One region of the Arthrobacter sp. TE12231 genome, then DNA from elsewhere that is predicted to be linked to it. Evidence: predicted binding sites of a transcription regulator. Region 1 holds the regulator's gene; each other region holds the start of a gene.

Region 1 (5,277 bases):
TCGTCTACACCGCGACGGCAGCTGCCGCCAGCGCGGGCCTTATCGATTCCGGACAGCAGGTCCAGGTGGTAGTCCTCGTCGACGGGCATACGGACTATGTCGCCTTCAACCACGTCCGGCTCGGCGCTCCGACGTCGCGCAGTGCCGGGATGGTTGCCCCCGTGTGGATCATTGATCCGCAGGAAGGCATGTCCGTCGCTGACGGGTCCGTCAAGATCAGCGGCCGGAGCACCGTTCAAGGCGGGAAGCTTCGCTGGGAGATCCTCAAGGTGGACGGCGATAACGCCAAATCCGCCTATCTCAATGGCAACGCGACGGCTTCGGCCGATTCCGCGCAGTCCGGGCTGTTCACCCTGTCCGTGAACCTCGGCCCGGGACGCTATGAAGTCCGCGTGTCCCAGGTGGACCCGGCGGACAGCTCCAGGGAAGTGTTCACCGACACCCGCGGCTTCACGGTCAACTAGTCACGGGCAAATAGTAACGGGCAAATAGTCATGCTGCCGGCTACCAGCGTCCGAGGATGTCGCTGGCCAGCACGGTGGCGGCGGGTCCTGCCGTGGACGAGCGCAGCACATGGTGGCCCAGCAGGGCTGTCACCGCTCCTGCGTCGCACAGCCGGGTGACCTCCCGCGGGCTGATGCCGCCTTCCGGGCCCACGATCAGCAGTACTTCACGGGGCCCGTCGCTGCCGGGCGCCGCCTCGCCCTCAGCAGCACTGTCCAGCCAGGCCTCAAGCACTTGCCGCAGGGGGCGGACGGCGTCTTCGTGCAGGATGACCGCGAGGTCCGCGGCTGCCACGGCCGCCTGCAGCCCGGCACCGTCGACGGCGGCCCGGACTTCCGGGATCCAGGCCCGGCGGGCCTGCTTGGCGGCCGCGGTCACCACCGACTGCCACTTTGCATGCGCCTTCGCGGCACGTTCGGCCTTCCACCGCACGATGGACCGCTCGGCCTGCCAGGGAATGACGGCGTCGATGCCCAGTTCGGTGGCGGTTTCGGCCGCGAGTTCGTCGCGGTCGCCCTTGGCGAGGGCCTGGACCAGAACCAGCCGGATCGCGGGTTGCGGCTCCGCCAGGAGGTCCAGGCACTCGACGGTCAGTTCGCCCGGAGCGACGGCGGCGACGGTGCCGGTCAGGCGCTTGCCGGCGCCGTCGGCGATATCCACGGCCTCCCCGACGGCGAGCCGCTTGACGGTGATGGCGTGGCGGGCTTCGGCGCCTTCGAGGACGAAGTCCGAGCCGGGGACCTGCTGGTCCAGGGCGCCTGGGGCGGTGAAGAAGACCGGGTTACTCACCGCTACAGGTTACCGAGCCGATCCCGCAGTTTGGCGAAGACGCCGCCGCTGGCGGCAAGCTTTCCCGCGGTGAAGTGTTCGCCGCGGTGCTTGGCCAGTTGGCGGAGGAGTTCTTCCTGGGCGTGATCGAGCTTGACCGGCGTTTCAACCTGCAGGTGCACCTTCAGGTCGCCGCGGCCGTGGCCGCGCAGGTGCGTCACACCGAGGCCGCGCAGGGTGATGACCTCGCCCGACTGGGTGCCGGCCTTGACGTCGATCTCCTGCTCGCCGTCGAAGGTCTCCAGGGTGATTTCGGTGCCGAGCGCGGCAGCCGTCATGGGGATGTTGAGGCTGGCGTGGAGGTCGTCGCCGTCGCGGACGTAGGTAGGGTCATTGTTGACCCGGATCTCCACGTACAGGTCACCGGCCGGGCCGCCGGCGGGGCCCGCCTCGCCCTGCCCGGACAGCTGGATACGGGTGCCGGTGGCAACGCCGGCCGGGACCTTGACGGTCAGGGAACGGCGGCTGCGGATCCGGCCCTGGCCGCTGCACTCGTTGCAGGGGTCCTTGATGACGGTGCCGAAGCCCTCGCAGGAGCCGCAGGGAGCCGACGTCATGACCTGGCCGAGGATGGACCGCACGGCACGCTGGACCTGGCCGCTGCCGCCACAGATGTCGCAGCGGACCGGGTGGCTGCCCTCGCGGCAGCAGGAGCCCTCGCAGGTGGGGCAGATGACGGCCGTGTCCACTTCGAGCTTCTTGTTGACGCCGAACACAGCGTCGCGGAGGTCGATCCGTACGCTGATCAGCGCGTCCTGGCCGCGGCGGATCCGGGACGCCGGGCCGCCCTGGCCGCCGCCGGCGCCGAAGAAGGTCTCGAAGATGTCCTGGAAGGCGAAGCCCTGGCCGGAGTAGCTGCCGCCGCCGAAGCCGTTGTCGGTGCCGTTCTCATTGCCGGTGGTGTCATAGACCCGGCGCTTCTGCGGATCGGAAAGGACCTCGTAGGCGTGGGTGACCGCCTTGAACCGGTCCGAGGCGTCCTCCCCCGGGTTCACGTCAGGGTGAAGGGTCCGGGCCAGTTTCCGGTAGGCCTTCTTGATTTCCTCCCCCGTTGCGTCGCGGGAGACTCCAAGAACGTCATAGTGGCTGCTCAAAGTGTGTATCTCTTCCTTGTTGTTCTGCCTGTGGGGCACTGCCTGTCGGGCAAAAAGTAGCGTTCGGTCCCGGGCCGGTCAGGGCCCAAGGATCCTCGAAAGGTAGCGGGCCACCGCGCGGACGGCGGCCATGGTGGTGGGATAGTCCATCCGGGTGGGCCCGAGGACTCCGACCTTGGCCGTGGCGTCCGGCCCGTAGGCGGTGGCCACCACCGAGGCCTCGGCGAGGCCGTCGTAGGGGTTCTCCCGTCCGATGCTGACCGTGACACCGCGCGGGTCTTCGGCCATTTCGCTGAGCAGGCGCAACATGACCACCTGCTCCTCGAGGGCCTCCAGCACGGGGCCGATGCTGAGCGGGAAGTCCACGTTGGAGCGGGCCAGGTTGGCGGTGCCGGCCATGACCATGCGCTCCTCGCGGCTGCTCGTGGCCAGGGCCTCGAGGCCGCGGGCCAGGGCCTGGGCTGCGCCGCGGCGCGCCGGCGGGCCGCTCGCCACGACGGCGGGCAGCAGTTGCGGCATCAGGCTCAGCGGGGTTCCGGAGAGGCTGGCCAGGAAACGGGTGCGCAACTCCGCCAGTGCGTCGTCGGCAATCTCCTGGCCGACGTCGATCACGCGCTGCTCCACCTTTCCGGTGTCCGCGATCAGGACCGCCAGGACCTTCCGGGGCGCCAGCAGCACGAATTCGATGTGCCGCACACGGGCGCGGCTGAGCAGCGGGTACTGCACGACGGCGACCTGGTTGGTCAGCTGGGACAGGAGCCGCACGGTGCGGTCGAGGACGTCGTCGAGGTCTTCTGATCCTTCCAGCAGCGCCTGGATGGCCCGGCGCTCGGCCGGAGACAACGGCTTGACGGCCGAGATCTGGTCGACGAAGAGCCGGTAGCCCTTGTCCGTCGGAATCCGGCCGGCACTCGTGTGCGGTGCCGTGATGAGGCCTTCGTCTTCCAGTGCGGCCATGTCATTGCGGATCGTGGCACTGGAGACACCAAGATGGTGCCGTTCAACCAGCGCCTTGGACCCGACTGGCTCGCGGGAATGGACGTAGTCCTCCACGATGGCGCGCAGCACTTCAAGTTTGCGTGGTTCGCTCACGCTCCACCTCCAATCGACGGTCCCGCAGCCGGTGCCGCCCCAGGACCGTTCGGTTCGCGTCCCCGCGTCGTGCGGGGGCGGTCCGTGACCGGACAGGGGTTAGCACTCGACATGCCTAAGTGCTAACCAGTCTAATATGAGTCGCCGCGTTGTTAGCATTGGATTCGCTCCGGGCGTTGCCTGCGGGATCACGGGGATCCGTCACGACGGCGCGGGAACCGCGGCAGCCGCTACCGTCGCCGCGCCCCTGTGGTCCGGTTCGGGCCCCTTCGGGCCCCGGAGAGTTCCACCGACCGCCGTACATTCCGAGTGCAAAGTAAGCGTGTAGAGATGTCGTACCAGAACTGGGGGCCCCAGGACCTGTCCGCCCCCGCCAAGACGCAGTTGCCGGAAGTCCCGGTGGAACGCGGGATGGTCCTCGAGGAGGTCCAGTCCGGCTGGGTGGGCGCCGTGACCCGGGTGGAGAAGTCCGGCGGCATGCACGTGGTGGCGCTGGAGGACCGGCGGGGCAAGTCCCGGTCCTTCCGCCTCGGCTTTGGCTTCCTTTTGGAGGGGCAGCCGATCCGGCTGATGCCTCCGGCGCCGAAGGCGGCGCCGGCCGCCGGTCCCGGCCGCACGGCGTCGGGCTCGGTCCGGGTGGCGGGACAGCGCGCACAGGTGGCCAAGGCCAGCCGGATCTGGGTGGAAGGCAAGCACGACGCCGAGCTCGTGGAGAAGGTCTGGGGCGATGACCTCCGGGTGGAGGGAATCGTCGTCGAGCCGCTGCACGGCATTGACGACCTCGCGGCCGCGGTGGCGGAGTTCCGCCCGGGTCCGGGGCGCCGGCTGGGCGTGCTGGTTGACCACCTGGTGCCCGATTCCAAGGAGTCGCGGATCGCCGACGCCGTCATGGCTTCGCCGGGTGCCGCGGGCAACGTCCTGATTGTGGGCCACCCCTACGTGGACGTGTGGCAGGCCATCCGGCCCGCGGTCCTGGGGATTGAGCGGTGGCCGGTGATCCCCCGCGGCGTGGACTGGAAAACCGGCATCCTGACGGCGTTCGGGTGGCCCCACTCCACCAAGGAGGACATCGGCCTCGGCTGGCAGAAGCTCCTCGGCGCGGTCCGCAGCTACGCCGACCTGGAGGCGTCCCTGCTGGGCCGCGTCGAAGAGGTCATTGACTTCCTGACCGTGCCGTAGCGCGCCGCGGCGGCCGCTCCGTGATCTCCATTTACGCGCCCAAGCAAGTATTCTTGAAACGGCGGCCGCGCTCCCAGCGCGGTCCCGGCTATTCCAGGCACAACCCAGGCAGCAACGCATCACCGCAATCCGAAGGGCTTCACCGTGGCAGATAACGCACGCGAACACACGGGCAACCAGGCCGGCCATGGCCAGCCCCCGTACCATGGCGTTCCGGCAAATGCGCTGCCGCTGACGGCCGGCGAGGACCGGCAGTGGGCCACGCTGGCGCACTTCGGCGGCATCCTGGGCTGCGTGCCGTCGCTGCTGATCTACTTGATCTTCAAGGACCGTGGCCCGTTCACGGCCCAGGAGTCCAAGGAAGCCCTCAACTTCACCCTGCCGCCGACCATCGCGGCCGTGCTCGCCAATCTGCTGGTCTTCATTCCCGTGGTGGGCAACCTCTTTGCCGTGCTCGCCACGGTGATCTGGATCGCCGTGACCTGTTTCTCGGTGGCGGCGGGTATCCATGTCAACCGCGGCCAGCCGCACCGCTACGAGTTCAACCTGCGCTGGATCAAATAGACCGGGATCAAGCAAC
Region 2 (5,277 bases), 950 kb from region 1:
GCAGGGTCCAGCCAGACGCCGTCGACCCCCTCAAGGGAAACCGCGGTGGCATCGGAGTGGACCACGGTGGCGTTGCGGAAGGGGATCAGGTTCATCGTGGCGCAGGCAGCCGTGGTCTCGTCCATTTCCACCGCGGTGACCATGAGATCCATGGACGCCAGGGCCATGGCATCGGCTCCCAGCCCGCAGCCGAGGTCCGCGACATGGCTGATTCCGGCCTCGACGAACCGCTGCGCGTGCCGGGCCGCCACCGTGAGCCGGGTGGCCTGCTCCAGGCCGGCCTTGGTGAAGACCATCTGCCGGGCGAACTCACCGAACTTGGCCTCGGCCTTGGTCCGCAACCGGGACTGGGTGAGCACCGCCGAGACCAGCTCGGGGGAGTGGCCGGCCTTGCGCAGCGCCGCGGTGAGGCGGAAGGCCTCGTCCTCGCGGTACGGGCCCAGCGACGCCAGCAGCTCCCAGCCCTCGGGCGTGAGGATCGGGGCAATGTGTTCCTGCGGTGCGTCAGTCATGCCTTCCAGCGTAGTTCAGCGCCGCGGGCACGCTGCGACCGGACCACGGGGACTAGGCTTGACGACATGGAAGACAGCGGTACAGGCGGCAGCACGTCAGAGGAAACATCCGGGCAGAACACGGGCGGTCAGAATACGGACGGGCAGGACGACGCTGGGCAGGACGACGCTGGGCAGGACGTGGACGGGCAGGACGACGGCGGGCGGGACGACGGCGGGCGGGTGCGCCATAGCCATCAGCAGGGACTGGCCCGCTACGCACGGCCGGCGATCATCGCCGGAGCGGTGATCGCCGTCGTGTGTATCGCGTTGCTGGTGATCATCTTCTTCCTCGATTCCTTCAACGCGACGGTCTATTCCGTCGGCGGCAAGAACGTACAGGACGCCACGGACGAGGCCCGGGCCATCCGCGACACCTATGCCACGGCCAGGCTCGGTGGCATCATCTTCCTCATCGCCGGCGTCCTGCTGGCCGGCGGCGGAGCCCTGGTGATGTACCGGCATCGGAACGACGAAGGCAGTGACCGCGACGACGAAGAAGGCGAAGACGTGGACTTCGAGGACCTCGCCGGCGAGTAGGGCACGCGCCAGGCCCCATGGACCCAGCAGGCCCGGATGGACATGCCCCTCGCTTGGCGCGGGCAGGGAGCATGATGCCGAAGTGTCCGCTGGCTGCAGCAAAGAATGGGCATCTCCCACTGAGCAGCCTTCATCCGTTGGACATGTCCTCTCGGGCAGCCCGCATGCACTGGACATGCCCTGAGTGCCCGCTACCCGTTGGACATGCCCCTCGCTTGGCGCGGGCAGGGAGCATGATGCCGAAGTGTCCAATGAACGGTGCAGAGAATGGGCATCTCCCACTGAGCAGCCTTCATCCGGTGGACATGCCCCCCTTGGGCAGCCAGCATGCGCTGGACATGTCCCTTGCTTGGTGCAGACAGAGAGCATGATGCCGAAGTGTCCGGTGGCGGAAGCAAAGAATGGGCATGTCCTCCTGGGTAGCCGCTACCTGTTGGACATGTCCCTCGCTTGGCGCGGGCAGGGAGCATGATGCCGAAGTGTCCGCTGGCTGCAGCAAAGAATGAGCATGTCCCGCGCGGGGGAGCTGTTCACCCGAGATGAATTTCTGGCACTCGCCTTGACCGAGTGCTAACCATTTACATAGAGTCGTCATTAGCACTCTCCCTAGGAGGGTGCTAACACCTGAAGCTTCACAGCCAGGCTGCTGCCGGCACCGCGACGACGGTCTGTACGCCATGGCATCACCGCTTCATAGTCCACGAATTTGCTGACGAATAGGAGAGGTCCTTGTCGGTCTCTATTAAGCCTCTTGAGGATCGTATTGTTGTCCGCCCGCTCGAAGCCGAGCAGACCACGGCTTCAGGCCTGGTTATCCCGGACTCCGCACAGGAGAAGCCGCAGGAAGGCGAAGTTGTTGCAGTAGGCCCCGGCCGCTTTGACGACAACGGCAACCGCGTTCCCGTTGACGTTGCCGTCGGCGACGTCGTTATCTACTCCAAGTACGGCGGAACCGAAGTCAAGACCGGCGGCACGGAGTACCTCGTACTCTCCGCCCGCGACGTTCTGGCGATCGTCGTAAAGTAACTCTCTTGGTCCCCCGCGCAGCCGATCCTTCGCCATGAACGGATCAGTTGCGCGGGGTTCTGTCTTGAAAGGACAAAACCATGGCAAAGCAGCTTGCGTTTAACGACGCTGCCCGCCGGTCGCTTGAAGCCGGCATCGATAAGCTCGCCAACACCGTCAAGGTCACGCTGGGCCCGCGCGGCCGCAATGTCGTGCTGGACAAGAAGTGGGGCGCTCCCACGATCACTAACGATGGTGTGACCATCGCCCGTGAAATCGAGCTGGACGACCCCTACGAAAACCTTGGCGCGCAGCTTGCCAAGGAGGTCGCCACCAAGACCAACGATGTTGCCGGCGACGGCACCACCACCGCCACCGTGCTGGCCCAGGCCCTGGTCAAGGAAGGCCTGCGCAATGTTGCGGCAGGCGCCGCCCCGGGCGAGATCAAGCGTGGCATCGAGGTTTCGGTCGAGGCCGTCGCTGCCCGCCTGTTGGAAAACGCCCGTCCGGTCGAAGGCACGCAGGTTGCCAACGTTGCCGCCATCTCCGCCCAGAGCGACGAGGTCGGCGAGCTCCTGGCCGAGGCGTTTGGCAAGGTCGGCAAGGATGGTGTGATCACCATCGAGGAATCTTCCACCACACAGACAGAACTGGTCCTCACCGAGGGCATGCAGTTCGACAAGGGCTACCTGTCCCCGTACTTTGTCACGGACGCGGAACGCCAGGAAGCTGTCCTCGAGGACGCCCTGATCCTGATCAACCAGGGCAAGATCTCCTCGGTGCAGGAATTCCTGCCGCTGCTGGAAAAGGCGCTGCAGAGCTCCAAGCCGCTCTTCATCATTGCCGAAGACGTCGAGGGCGAGGCCCTGTCCACGCTCATCGTCAACCGCATCCGCGGCACCCTGAACGTCGTCGCCGTCAAGGCCCCGGGCTTCGGCGACCGCCGCAAGGCCATGCTGCAGGACATCGCGACTCTCACGGGTGCACAGGTTGTCTCCCCGGAGCTGGGCCTGAGCCTGGATTCCGTTGGCCTTGAGGTGCTCGGCACCGCCCGCCGCATCACGGTCACCAAGGACAACACCACGATCGTCGACGGCGCCGGTTCGGCCGAGGACGTCGCCGCGCGTGTTGCCCAGCTGCGCGCCGAGCTGACCCGCACGGATTCCGACTGGGACAAGGAAAAGCTGCAGGAACGCCTGGCCAAGCTGGCCGGCGGCATCGGCGTGATCAAGGTTGGCGCTGCCACCGAGGTTGAGCTGAAGGAAAAGAAGCACCGCATCGAGGACGCAGTGTCCTCGACCCGCGCCGCCCTTGAAGAAGGCATCGTCGCCGGTGGCGGGTCCGCCCTCATCCACGCGCTGAAGGCCCTCGACGAGGACGCAGCCGTCCAGGCTCTCGAAGGTGACGCGGCTGCCGCCGTCGGCATCGTCCGCCGGGCCCTGACCCAGCCGCTGCGCTGGATCGCCCAGAACGCCGGCTTCGACGGCTATGTGGTTGTTGCCAAGGTGGCAGAATCCGCCGTCAACCAGGGTTTCAACGCCAAGTCCGGCGAGTACGAAGACCTGATCGCCGCCGGCGTGATCGACCCCGTCAAGGTGACCCGTGCGGCCCTGCGCAACGCGGCTTCCATCGCTGCGCTGGTCCTCACCACGGAAACCCTCGTGGTGGAGAAGCCGGCCGACGAAGACGAGCACGCAGGCCACCAGCACTAATTTCGGCCCGCACAGGGGACGGCCCGGCAACTTGCCGGGCCGTCCCTTTTTTGTGCCCGGGTCCTGCTTTTGCGCCCGGGGACTGCCGCGAAAATGCTCCCGAAGTGCGCCAAGTCCTGGCGCGACTCAGCCGCGACGTGCTGCCTTCATGCTGACAATTCACTGGAAACTCACACCTTGGCATGACTGAATAGAGTTCTATGCCCGCCGCGACGATTGGCCATGAACATTACGGTTGGATAACATAGACGTTTTGGTTACCGGTTTGAGGGGTTTTTCTATGACACAGCAAAGAACCCTACCCGCACCTGCCCGATCCGACGGCGCGCCCCAGGCCGGCCGAAAGTCCACCTTCAGGCCCGAAATTCAGGGGCTCCGGTCCTTGGCCGTGCTGATGGTCATGAGCTACCACATCTGGTTGGGGCGGGTCTCCGGCGGTGTGGACGTGTTCTTGCTGATCTCGGCGTTCCTCATGACGCTGCAGTTCGTCGGCCGTTACGAGCAGGGCCGACCCATGGCCCTGCTCAAGCATTGGCTGCACCTCTTCCGGCGCCTCGTCCCGGCTGCCGTCACCGTCATCGTGGCCGTCATTGCCGCAAGCATCCTGTTCCTTCCCCGGACCCGCTGGCTGGAAGTGATCTCGCAGGGCTGGGCCTCCCTGTCCTATGTCGAGAACTGGCTCCTGCAGTCCCAGGCCACGGACTACTACGCCTCGGACCACAGCCAGGCCAGCCCCTTCCAGCACTTCTGGTCCCTCTCGATCCAGGGGCAGATTTTCATCCTGTGGCCGCTCATCTTCGCGGGAGCCGCACTCGTCGCCAGGCGCTTCCGGCTCCGCTACCGCGTGCTGCTGTGCTACATCTTCGCCTTGATTTTCCTCGGTTCGCTGATCTACTCCATCCTCTTCACCAAGGCGGAGCAGACGGAAGCGTACTTCGATACCGGCGCGCGGCTATGGGAGTTTGCGCTGGGCACCCTTGTGGCTCTGGCCCTTCCCTCCCTGCGGCTTCCCCGGAGCTGGCGCTTGGCGCTCGGCTGGCTGGGCATTGTGGCCATGCTCAGCTGCGGCCTCCTGCTCAATGTCCAGGCCTCCTTCCCCGGGTTCGTGGCACTCTGGCCCACCTTGGCCGCGGCCTGTGTGATCGTCGCCGGACAGACCGGCAGCAAGCTTGGCGTTGACCGGTTCCTCAGCTCGGGGCCTCTGGTCCGGCTGGGAGACATGTCCTACGCTTTGTACTTGTGGCACTGGCCGGTCCTGGTCATCTCGCTGACCGCGACGGACAAGGACCGCGCGGGGCCGATCACGGGCAGCATCATCGTGGCCGTTTCGATGGTTCTCGCCTACCTCACCACCCGCTTCGTTGAGAAGCCCTGGCGGGGGTGGAAGTGGCCGGAGCTCAAACGCCGCCGCGCCCTCATCGCCATTGCCGCGGCCGCGGCCATCGCCGCCGTGCCGCTGGCGGCCTGGC
Region 3 (5,277 bases), 1.6 Mb from region 1:
AATCCGGGACCCTGCCGGACGGCCACGCCTTGCTGGTACGCCGTGGCAGCTGCCCGGGCGCGGTCGTCTGCCGCTTCGTTGAGCTCGTGACCTGCGTGGCCCCGCACCCATTCGAAGGTGTACTTGCGGCCGACGAGGGCCTGGTCGATGTCCTTGAGGAGGTCGACGTTCAGCACCGGCTTGCCGTCCGCCTTGCGCCAGCCCTTGCGTTTCCAGCCGGGCATCCACTTGGTCACGGCGTTGATGACGTACTGGCTGTCGCAGAGGATGAGCAGGTCTTCGCCGGGCACGTGAGCCGTGGCCCGGAACAGGTCCAGCACCGCCATCAACTCGCCCTGGTTGTTGGTGCCGTGGGGCCATCCGCCGGCGCGCCAGCAGTCGTCATTCACGTACCAGGCCCAGCCGGCCGGGCCGGGATTTCCTAAGGCCGAACCGTCGGCCGCTGCTGTAATCGTCACTGATCTATCCTGCCAGACCCCGCCGACGTCCACCGACGCCCCCTCACGTCGGCAACAAACCACCCGGCGCCCCTCACATCCTTCCCCCACCACGCAACGCTCCCTCACCGCCGTTCTCAGCAGAGCAGTCGCGTGATCACCGTGATACCTGAGGCGGCGTCGGCTGGATCAGTGCGTTAAGTGAGGGAGGGTGTCCGGGCGGGGATGTGCTTAACCGACGACGGCGGCCCCACCCGAAGGTGGGACCGCCGTCGTTGAACAATTAGTTCAGGTGGCTGGAAGCCGGGTGGTTAGAAACCGCCCATGCCGCCCATGCCGCCCATGTCGTCGCCGCCGCCCATAGCCGGGGAGTTCTTCTCCGGCTTGTCGGCCACAACGGCCTCGGTGGTGAGGAACAGACCGGCGATGGAAGCCGCGTTCTGCAGGGCAGAGCGGGTTACCTTGACCGGGTCGTTGATGCCGGCGGCCAGCAGGTCGACGTACTCGCCGGTGGCTGCGTTGAGGCCGTGGCCTGCGGGCAGGCCGCGGACCTTGTCCACCACGACGCCGGGCTCGAGGCCGGCATTGAAGGCGATCTGCTTCAGCGGGGCGTCGATGGCAACGCGGACGATGTTCGCACCGGTTGCTTCGTCACCGGAGAGCTGCAGGTTCGCGAATGCCTTGGCACCGGCCTGGATCAGGGCAACGCCACCGCCGGCGACGATGCCCTCTTCAACAGCAGCCTTGGCGTTGCGGACAGCGTCCTCAATGCGGTGCTTGCGTTCCTTGAGCTCGACTTCGGTTGCGGCACCGGCCTTGATGACTGCAACGCCGCCGGCCAACTTGGCCAGGCGCTCCTGCAGCTTCTCGCGGTCGTAGTCGGAATCCGAGTTCTCGATCTCGGCGCGGATCTGGGACACGCGGCCGGCGATCTGGTCGGCGTCGCCTGCACCCTCAACGATGGTGGTCTCGTCCTTGGTGACAACAACCTTGCGGGCCTTGCCGAGGAGTTCGAGTCCGGCGGTCTCAAGCTTGAGGCCGACTTCCTCGGAGATGACCTGGCCACCGGTGAGGATGGCGATGTCGGCCAGCTGCGCCTTGCGGCGGTCGCCGAAGCCCGGAGCCTTGACGGCAACGGACTTGAAGGTGCCGCGGATCTTGTTGACGATCAGGGTGGCCAGGGCCTCGCCCTCGATGTCTTCGGCAATGATCAGCAGCGGCTTGTTGGACTGCATGACCTTTTCGAGGACAGCAACCAGTTCCTTGACGTTGGAGATCTTGGAGTTGACGATCAGGATGTAGGGATCCTCAAGGACCGTTTCCTGGCGCTCGGCGTCTGTGACGAAGTAAGCGGAGATGTAGCCCTTGTCGAAGCGCATGCCTTCGGTGAGCTCCAGCTCGAGGCCGAACGTGTTCGACTCCTCGACCGTGATGACGCCTTCCTTGCCGACCTTGTCGAGGGCTTCGGCGATCAGGGCGCCGATCTCGTTGTCGCCAGCAGAGATGGACGCGGTGGCGGCGATCTCTTCCTTGGTCTCGATTTCCTTGGCGGAGGCCAGGAGCTCGCGAGTGACGGCTTCGACGGCCTTCTCGATGCCGCGCTTGAGGGACAGCGGGTCAGCGCCGGCCGCGACGTTGCGCAGGCCTTCCTTGACCAGGGCCTGGGCCAGCACGGTGGCCGTGGTGGTGCCGTCGCCAGCGACGTCATCCGTCTTCTTGGCAACTTCCTTGACCAGCTCGGCGCCGATCTTCTCGTAAGGATCGTCCAGCTCGATCTCCTTGGCGATGGAAACACCATCGTTGGTGATCGTGGGGGCGCCCCACTTCTTTTCGAGGACGACGTTGCGTCCCCGCGGGCCGAGGGTGACCTTGACGGCGTCGGCGAGGATGTTCAGGCCCCGCTCAAGACCGCGGCGTGCCTCTTCATCAAATGCAATGATCTTGGCCATAACGGCAGTAGTCCTTTCGGGACAGTCGTTAAGAATGAACCTTCGCTGCGGTGCCCGCGACGGACGATCCCAACCCGGCGGCCTCTGTATGCCGCTGGGTCCGGGATCTCACCCCAGCAAGGTGTTTCTTTAGCTCCTGGACCGGCCGCCTCACTTCGCGGCCGGGCGGACCGGGCGTCGTGTTAGCAGTCAGTGCGCTGGAGTGCTAACTCAATAATTAGCACTCCCCCGGGGAGAGTGCAAGCAGTGGCCGGCCCGAACCGCCCGCCACGCGGGCCCAATACGCTATGAGCGATCAGCCGCCGTTGCTGCTGGCGGTCTCCGTGCCGCTCATCTTGGCCATGTTGTCCTCGCCGTAGGTGTAGACCACGTAGTTCGCCTGAGTGATGTCCCCGTGGGAATCGAAGCTGATCCGTCCGGACTGGCCGTCGTAGTCCGGACGCTGGCCTGCATGCAGCGCGTCTTCACAGTCCTTGTAGCTCGTGCACACCTTGCTAGCGGCCGGGCTGGCGGTCTGGCCGTCTGCTGCCGCGGCGCCGCCGGAGATGGGGACGAGGGACGCCGCGATGGAGGTTCCGGCGTCGTCCTCTGCCGCGGCGGCAGCGACGGCGGCCAGGATGACGGCGTCGTACGTCTCGGCGGCGAACGTCATGTCCTTCAGCCCGGGATCTACCGCCACGAGGTCCGCCTGGAAGGCGGCGGAGGGGAACACACCGGGCAGGATCCCGCGTGCGCCGTCGAGAGCGCGTGCGCCCAGCCCGGAGCCGTACTGGTTGACTGCTCCGTCGCTGAGGACGAGTTTCTTCCCAGCAAGGCCGGCGTTGTTCAGTTCGGCGATGGCGCCCTGGGCGCCATCGCGCGCGACCAGGACCACGGCGTCGGGATTCGCGGCTTTCGCGGCGGCAACAGCTTGTTGCGCCTGGCCCGGTTTGAACTCCGCGTCCGCCACGGTGTCCATGCCGGACTGCTTGGCCGCACTGTCGACGGCGGCGGCGACATCCTTGCCGTAGTCACCTTCCTCGTGCAGGACGGCCAGGGTATTCGCGCCGCCGTCTTTGGCCAGCTTGGCCAGGACGGAGGCCTGGGCGACGTCGGCCGCCGCGGTGCGGAAGTAGTAGCCGCCGCTCTTGTAGTTGCTGAGCCCGCTGGCAGAGTTGGCCGGCGAAATGAGCGCTACCTTGGCGTTGGACAGCACGTCGATGGCGGCCGGGGCACGGCTGGAATCAGTGGGACCGATCACGACGTCGGCCTTGGCGGCCACGAGCGCTTTGGCCTGGGCGGCGGTGTCCGTGCTGATGGTTTCCGGCAGCAGCTCCACGGGTTTGCCTTTGTGGCCGCCGGCGGCGTTGATGTCCTTGACGGCAAGCTGTGCGGCCGCGAGCTGGGGGGCGTTGAGGAAGTTCTGCCGCCCGGTGTTGTCCAGGATTAGGCCGATGCGCAGGGTACCGTCGCCACTGGCGTCGGCGCTGGCCACGCGGGCGCTGCCCGCAGGCCCCAGGCAGCCTGTCAGTGCCAGGGCCGTTACCGTTCCCGCTGCCAGGGCGCGGCCCAACGGGAAAGCTCCTGTGCGACGCCGGGCGGTGTCCCGCGGGGTGTCCGTGAGGGCGGGAAGTGCCACTAGGCGGGCCGAACGCTTTCAGCCTGCGGGCCCTTTTCGCCCTCGCCGATTTCCAGCTCCACCCGCTGGCCCTCATCCAGGGCGCGGTAGCCTTCCCCGATGATCGCGGACCAGTGCACGAAGACGTCGTTCTCGGACCCGTCGACAGTGATAAAGCCGTAGCCCTTTTCGGCGTTGAACCATTTGACGGTTCCCAGTGCCATGGTGTCCACACTTTCAACTAGCTTGCGTGCGGCCCACGTCGATGTGCGCCGCGGACTGCGAAGAGAAATCCGCAGCCACTGTATCCACAGCGTCCCGCAGTAATGCCGGTGACGGGCAGACCCGCCGGTGAATAGTTATTGAGGCGTAACCGGAATGGGTTACTGGAAGCCGGGGCCGATCACCACGACGAGAGGCATGTTGAACTCGGCGGACTCCACCAGGGTGTCGATGCCCAGGAGCGTTCCCAGAGCCTCGGCGTTGCCCTTCTGGTCCACGCTGCTGTAGAAAATCACCGACGTCTGCTGGGGAACGCCGGGCCAGTTGCCCGTCTGGCCCAGGACCCAGCCGGCGGAACTGACGGTGCCGCCGACCCTGCTGGCGAGGCCGGCGGTGGTGGTCCCGTTATAGATCGTCACCGGCTGCGTCTTGTCCACGCCGGCGGCAGTGTCCCCCGGTGTTGCAGAGGGCGAGGCTTCCGGCGCCGTCGTGGCAGCTTCGGGGCTGGCCGGGGCCGTGCTGGTCGCCTCGGGACTGGGGCTCGCCGGGCTCGTAGCAGACGGGCTGCTGCTGGCGGACGCGCTGCTGCCGGCGGAGACGGCCGATGCCTGGCCCGCAGAAAAGCCGAGCTTGGGCAGGATCAGGAAGGCCACCAGGCCGATGGCCAGCGCTATGCAGCCCGCCGCCAGGATGGGAACCAGGCTCCGGCGGCGCGATTCGGCGACGGTCCGGTGGACACCCTGCCGGGTAGAGGTCTCGGGGACCCGATCAAATTCATCCCGAGCGTATTTGGTCATGGTTAAACGACGTCCTTGCTGATTTCATACGGGGTGCCCGAGGCCGGAAGCGGGCGCAACAGGACCTGCGAATCCGGCTGCGCGTGGCGCTACTTTACGAATCTGTTCCCAGACGACGGGCAGTGCGGGCACGTTGGCGTGATGTACGTAGTCTACGCAATCTCTTGACCAGCATGGGATCGTGGGCCAGCGCCTCCTCGGTATCGATGAGGGCGTTGAGGATCTGGTAGTAGTGCGTGGCGGAAAGGTCGAAGAGCTCGCGGATGGCCTGTTCC
Region 4 (5,277 bases), 930 kb from region 1:
ACACGGCTCCCGGAAGGGCAATCCGCCACAGGCCTCGACCGTGCCCTCAGCGTGGAATACCTTCCCGATGGCACAGGGCTGCCCAGCGCCGACCACGACGGCGTTGAATCGGTGGTTGCCGAGGTGAACCGTGCGGTGGAGTTAGTCTTCGAGCACGCCCGGCTCCGTCCCCGGACCTCGCTGGCTGTGGTGACCGGCAGCCTCCGTCACGCCGCCCGGATCGGCGAAGCCATCCGGGCCCAACTGCCCAACTACCCGATGCTCGGCAGTTTCTTCACAGCAGGGGAGGAATCCTTCCGCGTCGTGGATCTCGAACGGGCCCAGGGGCTAGTCCGCGACCACGTCATTTTCTCCCCGGGCTATGGGCGCACGCCGCACGGGCGCACGCTCCACAGCCTTGGCCCGCTCTCCGCCGACGGCGGACGCGCTAAATTCGCCTTGGCGATGACGCGTGCGCGGCGATCCCTGCACGTGCTCAGTTGCTTCCGCCCCGAGGACCTCGACGTCAGCCGCCTGAGCCATGGTGCCGTGGATTTCTACGAACTACTGGACCGCGAGATCGCGGGGAATACGGATCTGGGCAGCCCCGCATCCCGGGCGGCCGCCAGCGAGCAGGCGCTCGGCGCTGATCCGCTCGTGGCAGACCTGGGCGACCGGCTCCGGGCCCGCGGTGCGCGCGTGTGGCACCAGTACGACGGCGTCCTCAACATGGTGGCCGCCGCCGATCCGATGACCACGATCGGCCAGGAGGATGCGGAGATTCCCCGTCCAGTGGCGATTGAGTCCGATGGCACCGGCCACTACCGGCGAATGAGCGTCCGCGAACGGAGCCGGCTCCGGCCGCAACTGCTTGAGCGGCTTGGCTGGCGTTATATGCCGCTGTGGACCATCGAGGTCTTCACTGATCCTTCGGCCTGCGCCGACCGGATTGGCGGCTACCTCGGGTTGGAGAAGCCTGCCGTGTCCAGTCGGCTCCGGGCATCCCACGGGTTCTTCGACGACGACATTGAAAACCTGGCGATCAACGACGCCCGGGGCCAGGAAAGCCACGTCTTCTCAGGGCACGCACCGGCGGGAGATGATTTTCATGGGCGCGAGACCGCGTCCACTCAGTCTGCAGCGCGGCCGGGGGATGCGCACGAGTCAGGTGCTACGCCCCTGCTGAGGCCAGAGGCTGGGACCATAAACGGTGCAGCCACGACCGGCAACAATGGTATGACAGGCAGTACAGGCAGTAAGGAGTCCGGCGCCATGAGTGCAGACGGCGACATCCAGAACAGCAGCGGCGCTACCGCGGCTGAAGCGAACGGCGACTCCGGGTCGGCGGCCCGGGAACCGGCGGCGGGGGAGTCGGCAGCGGGGGAGTCGGCAGCGGGGCAGCCCGCCGGAGAAGCGCGGGAGCAGGCGACGCCAAAGGAGAAGTCCCGGCGCGCGGCGGCGCCAGCAACGGCTGCCGGGGCAGTGCTGCCGAACAAGGCGGCCGAAGACGACCCGCGGCGCTGGGGCGACCAGCCCGAGAACTACGACCACGATGCGTGGCTCCAGGAGCAGAAGCCTCCGCACTGGGGTTGAGATGTAAGGCCGGTGCCGAGTAGCCGGCGGCGCCGGCGACCGCAATCGGTCTCAGGGACTACCGGCCGGCGGTCGGGGACTTAGCCGGGCGCTCGGTTAGGGACTTAGCCGGGTGCTCGCCCTGAAGCCTGCGGTAATCCGATGCAAGGACTACCGCGCCGGCGGTCAGGCTCTTAGCCGGGCGCTCGCCATGGCGAGAGTGTGCACGCCAGTCACCCAGCCACTCACCCCGGCGCTGCCGCCACAAGCACGAAGAACAGCTTGCCTTGGGTTGATGCGCCGGCCAATCGCCGCGCCTGATCGGCCGCGGCTGCCACGACGATGAGCCCGTCCGCGTCAGCGTCCGCTGCGGGCAACCACTGGCCCGTCTTGCCGCCCTGCACGGAGGTCCACAGTACAGGGACGGCTTCGGCCAGGATTTGGCCTTCAGCGGCTTGTTCGAAGCCGCTGCCGACGGTGAGCACCACGTTGACGAGTTGTCCGGGGGAGAGCAGCCGGATAGACGCAGGATCCGCCATCCTGAGCGGTACGGCTGCGGAACCGGGCGGGCTTCCGGCCAGCAGGCCAGGGCCAAGGATCTGGGCGTCGGTGAGGAGCTGGCCTTGGCGCAGCGGTGCGGCCAACTGCTTGCCCTCGAACGCGTTTTCGCCGCCCGGGCTGCCGGCCGGCACTAGGCCGGGCGGGATGCTGATCATGCGGACGTCGCCTGGTTCCAGGGTTTTTCCGGCGGGAAGATCCGCTACGGCTGCGAACGCAGTGGCGGTGTCGGCGGGCGCAGGAGTTAGCTGCTGAACAGTCAGGCCAGCGGCGATGCACAACATGAGCGCCGCCAGTAGCCGGCGGTTCCGGCTCAACCAGTTGCCCAGGCGGCGTCGCGGCGGCCTGCCGCGCGGCAACCGCTGCCGGGGCGGTCTCCCGGGCCGGGTGTAATTCCGGATGGAGCTGCCGGCAGAAGGAAACGTGGGCGGAAGGAGGCCAGCGGAGCGGATCCCGGAGCGTGCCCAGCTGGCGGGCATCGCTCCGTTCCCGGGCCGGGGCGGCAGCGAAGAGGCCTTGAAAGACGGCCAGGAAGCCGGGTTGAGTGAGGGTGCCATGGCCGCCACGCTACGGACTCTGGCATGCTCGCGGGAGTCGCGGAACTGCTTATGTGGACAACGGGAGGCAGGAAGGACTGTGTAGGCTGCGGCATGCCGGCATTAGTGCGCGATTGCACGGCACAGGGACTGCGGCCACGGTGCTGCCTTGGCAGCGGTGTCTTTCGCGAACAACGCTCCGGGGCGGCGGCCGGAGGCTAGGCGGACGGTTCCGTCCGGAGACGGTGCACCAGGGCTGCACGGATGGCAGCCTTGGGACCCTAGCTGGCGGCGGCCGGGGCAGGCGCCGTTGCGGGTGCGGGAGCCGCAGCGGGGGCCGGGGCAACTGTGCTGCCCTTGGTGTCGCGCGAATCGGTCCGGTAGAAGCCGGATCCCTTGAATACAACGCCGACGCTGTTGAACTTCTTGCGCAGCGTGCCCTGGCACTCGGGGCAGGACGTCAGGGAGTTGTCGCTGAACGACTGCACGATCTCGAAGGCGTGGCTGCAGTCCTTGCAGGCATATGCATACGTGGGCACTGGAAATCCTCCTCTGGGACAAACGAGCAGGTCCCGTGCTGTCGAGTCGGGACCGGTCGATATATCTATCGATATACCTGTCGGCGGGTTCCGTCTTAGCAGTCGCAGGGCCTGAGTGCTAATTCTATCACCCCCGCAGGACCCCCGATCAGCGGAGCCGGATGATCCCGCCCGGTGTCAGCGCCGCGTCGACCTTCCGGTCGAAGGACTCGGCGGGAATACTGCCCGCGGGCAGTACCTCAGTGTCGTAGACGACGGCGACAGTCGGCAGCGGTACGGCGTCGGACGCCCTGCCGGCCGCGGACGAGCCGGACGCGGAGGACAGGGCGGCCAATGTGGCAAGGAACTTGTCGTAGTAGCCGCCGCCTTGTCCGATGCGGTTGCCCGAGAAATCCACTGCAGTGGCCGGCAGGAAGATTGCGGTGGCGTCCAGCGTCACCGCGGTGCTGTGGCGCTCGCCAACAGGCTCCTGGATGGGGGCGAACCGGCTGCGGACAAACCCGGATTCCGGAGTCCAGTACACCCAGCTGAGTTCGAGTTCGGGTTCGCAGACGGGAAGGAGCACCCGGTGCCCGGCATCGACCAAGGCTGACAGCAGCGGCAGCGTGGGCGGTTCGGCGCCCACGCCCAGATACGCGGCGAAGGTAGCCCGGCGGCCGCCGGTCAGATCGGATGCCCACTCGAGTCCGTGGCGGGTGATGCCTGCCGCTGCGGCATCGAGCGCGTCCAACGGGAGCGCCGCACGCCTTGCCCTGTGGCTGGAGCGTATTTCGTCTTTTGACGCCATGACTGGTCCGTCCTCTGCATCGTGCAGCCTGCTCCGCAACGTCAGGGGGCCCGCGGGGCAGGCCGAATAATTACGCAATGATTGGTCCCTCCGTTAGATTAGTCGAGTGAATACACCCAATGCTTCCGTCCGCAAGGCCGTCATCCCCGCCGCGGGCCTTGGTACCAGGTTTCTTCCGGCCACGAAGGCCATGCCCAAGGAAATGCTGCCTGTCGTTGACAAGCCGGCCATCCAGTACGTGGTCGAGGAGGCCGTGAATGTCGGCCTGAACGACATCCTGATGATCACGGGCCGCAACAAGCGGGCGTTGGAGGACCACTTCGACCGCGTTCCCACGCTCGAAGCCACCCTCCAAGCCAAGGGTGACACGGCAAAGCTCGAGTCCATCCAGGCCGCCAGCAACCTCGGCGACATCCACTACGTCCGCCAGGGCGACCCCATGGGCCTCGGCCACGCGGTCCTCCGGGCCAAGCAGCACGTCGGCCAGGAACCGTTCGCCGTGCTCCTGGGCGATGACCTGATCGACGCCCGCGATGAGCTCCTCAGCACCATGATCGAAGTACAGGCCAAGACCGGCGGGTCGGTGGTCGCGCTGATCGAGGTGGACCCGTCCCAGATCAGCGCCTATGGCTGCGCCGACGTCGAGGCGATCGCCGGTGAGGAGTACGTCCGCGTCAAGCAGCTCGTGGAGAAGCCCGACGTCGAGGACGCCCCGTCAAACCTCGCGGTCATTGGCCGCTATGTCCTGCACCCGGCCGTCTTTGAAGTGCTCGAGCGCACCGCGCCGGGCCGCGGCGGCGAAATCCAGCTGACGGATGCACTGCAGGAACTCTCCACCGGCACCGGCGAGGGCTACGGCGTGTACGGCGTCGTCTTCCGCGGCCGCCGCTACGACACCGGCGACAAGCTCAGCTACCTCAAGGCCTGTGTCCAGCTCGCCTGCGACAGCGAGGACCTCGGCCCGGGCCTGCGCGAATGGCTGCCCGGCTTCGCGTCCAGCCTTACCCCCAGCCTCGCCAAGTAATTCCCGTGGGGGGCAGCTTCACCTGGCCGGTGACTCTGGAGAGCGGCGACATCGTGTTGCGCCCTATCCGGTACCGGGACCGCAAAGAGTGGACAGCGCTTAGGTCACGCAACTGCGAGTGGCTTGCCCCTTGGGAGGCATCAAACCCGGTCCCCGGCGGCGGCCTGCCGGATTACCGGCAGATGGTGCGGTCGCTGAAGGCCCAGGCCGCACAGGCCACGGCCCTGCCGTTCGTGATCGCCGAATGGAGGCCTGGGCACGAGAAGCCAGTGATCGTGGGAC

Evidence for each region. The regulator HrcA, encoded in region 1, represses chaperone genes, less so after heat shock. The targets are predictions, from matches to a motif close to TTNGCACTCGNNNNNNNCGAGTGCNAA.
Region 2: groES (co-chaperone GroES) is a predicted target of HrcA. The motif match lies at 1,639-1,665, and genes of this name have one in related genera.
Region 3: groL (chaperonin GroEL) is a predicted target of HrcA. The motif match lies at 2,569-2,595, and genes of this name have one in related genera.
Region 4: ACVWYS_RS04240 (FmdB family zinc ribbon protein) is a predicted target of HrcA. The motif match lies at 3,280-3,306, and genes of this name have one in related genera.

The regions. Positions count from the first base shown of each region.
Region 1 covers NZ_JBSSFS010000001.1:1,847,514-1,852,790, reverse strand. The annotation lists gene ACVWYS_RS08395 (GerMN domain-containing protein) at 1-464, shown strand, start outside; gene ACVWYS_RS08390 (16S rRNA (uracil(1498)-N(3))-methyltransferase) at 505-1,293, opposite strand; gene dnaJ (molecular chaperone DnaJ) at 1,296-2,426, opposite strand; gene hrcA (heat-inducible transcriptional repressor HrcA) at 2,505-3,518, opposite strand; gene ACVWYS_RS08375 (DUF3097 domain-containing protein) at 3,849-4,697, shown strand; gene ACVWYS_RS08370 (DUF4870 domain-containing protein) at 4,842-5,261, shown strand.
Region 2 covers NZ_JBSSFS010000001.1:893,163-898,439, forward strand. The annotation lists gene ACVWYS_RS04145 (THUMP-like domain-containing protein) at 1-512, opposite strand, end outside; gene ACVWYS_RS04150 (hypothetical protein) at 579-1,091, shown strand; gene groES (co-chaperone GroES) at 1,821-2,117, shown strand; gene groL (chaperonin GroEL) at 2,198-3,808, shown strand; gene ACVWYS_RS04165 (acyltransferase family protein) at 4,089-5,277, shown strand, end outside.
Region 3 covers NZ_JBSSFS010000001.1:3,426,861-3,432,137, forward strand. The annotation lists gene ACVWYS_RS15315 (RNase H family protein) at 1-458, opposite strand, end outside; gene groL (chaperonin GroEL) at 749-2,386, opposite strand; gene ACVWYS_RS15325 (ABC transporter substrate-binding protein) at 2,682-4,004, opposite strand; gene ACVWYS_RS15330 (cold-shock protein) at 4,004-4,207, opposite strand; gene ACVWYS_RS15335 (LytR C-terminal domain-containing protein) at 4,367-5,002, opposite strand; gene ACVWYS_RS15340 (DUF3263 domain-containing protein) at 5,097-5,277, opposite strand, start outside.
Region 4 covers NZ_JBSSFS010000001.1:920,291-925,567, forward strand. The annotation lists gene ACVWYS_RS04230 (AAA family ATPase) at 1-1,572, shown strand, start outside; gene ACVWYS_RS04235 (RcpC/CpaB family pilus assembly protein) at 1,797-2,426, opposite strand; gene ACVWYS_RS04240 (FmdB family zinc ribbon protein) at 2,927-3,184, opposite strand; gene ACVWYS_RS04245 (5-formyltetrahydrofolate cyclo-ligase) at 3,333-3,971, opposite strand; gene galU (UTP--glucose-1-phosphate uridylyltransferase GalU) at 4,078-4,995, shown strand; gene ACVWYS_RS04255 (GNAT family N-acetyltransferase) at 5,001-5,277, shown strand, end outside.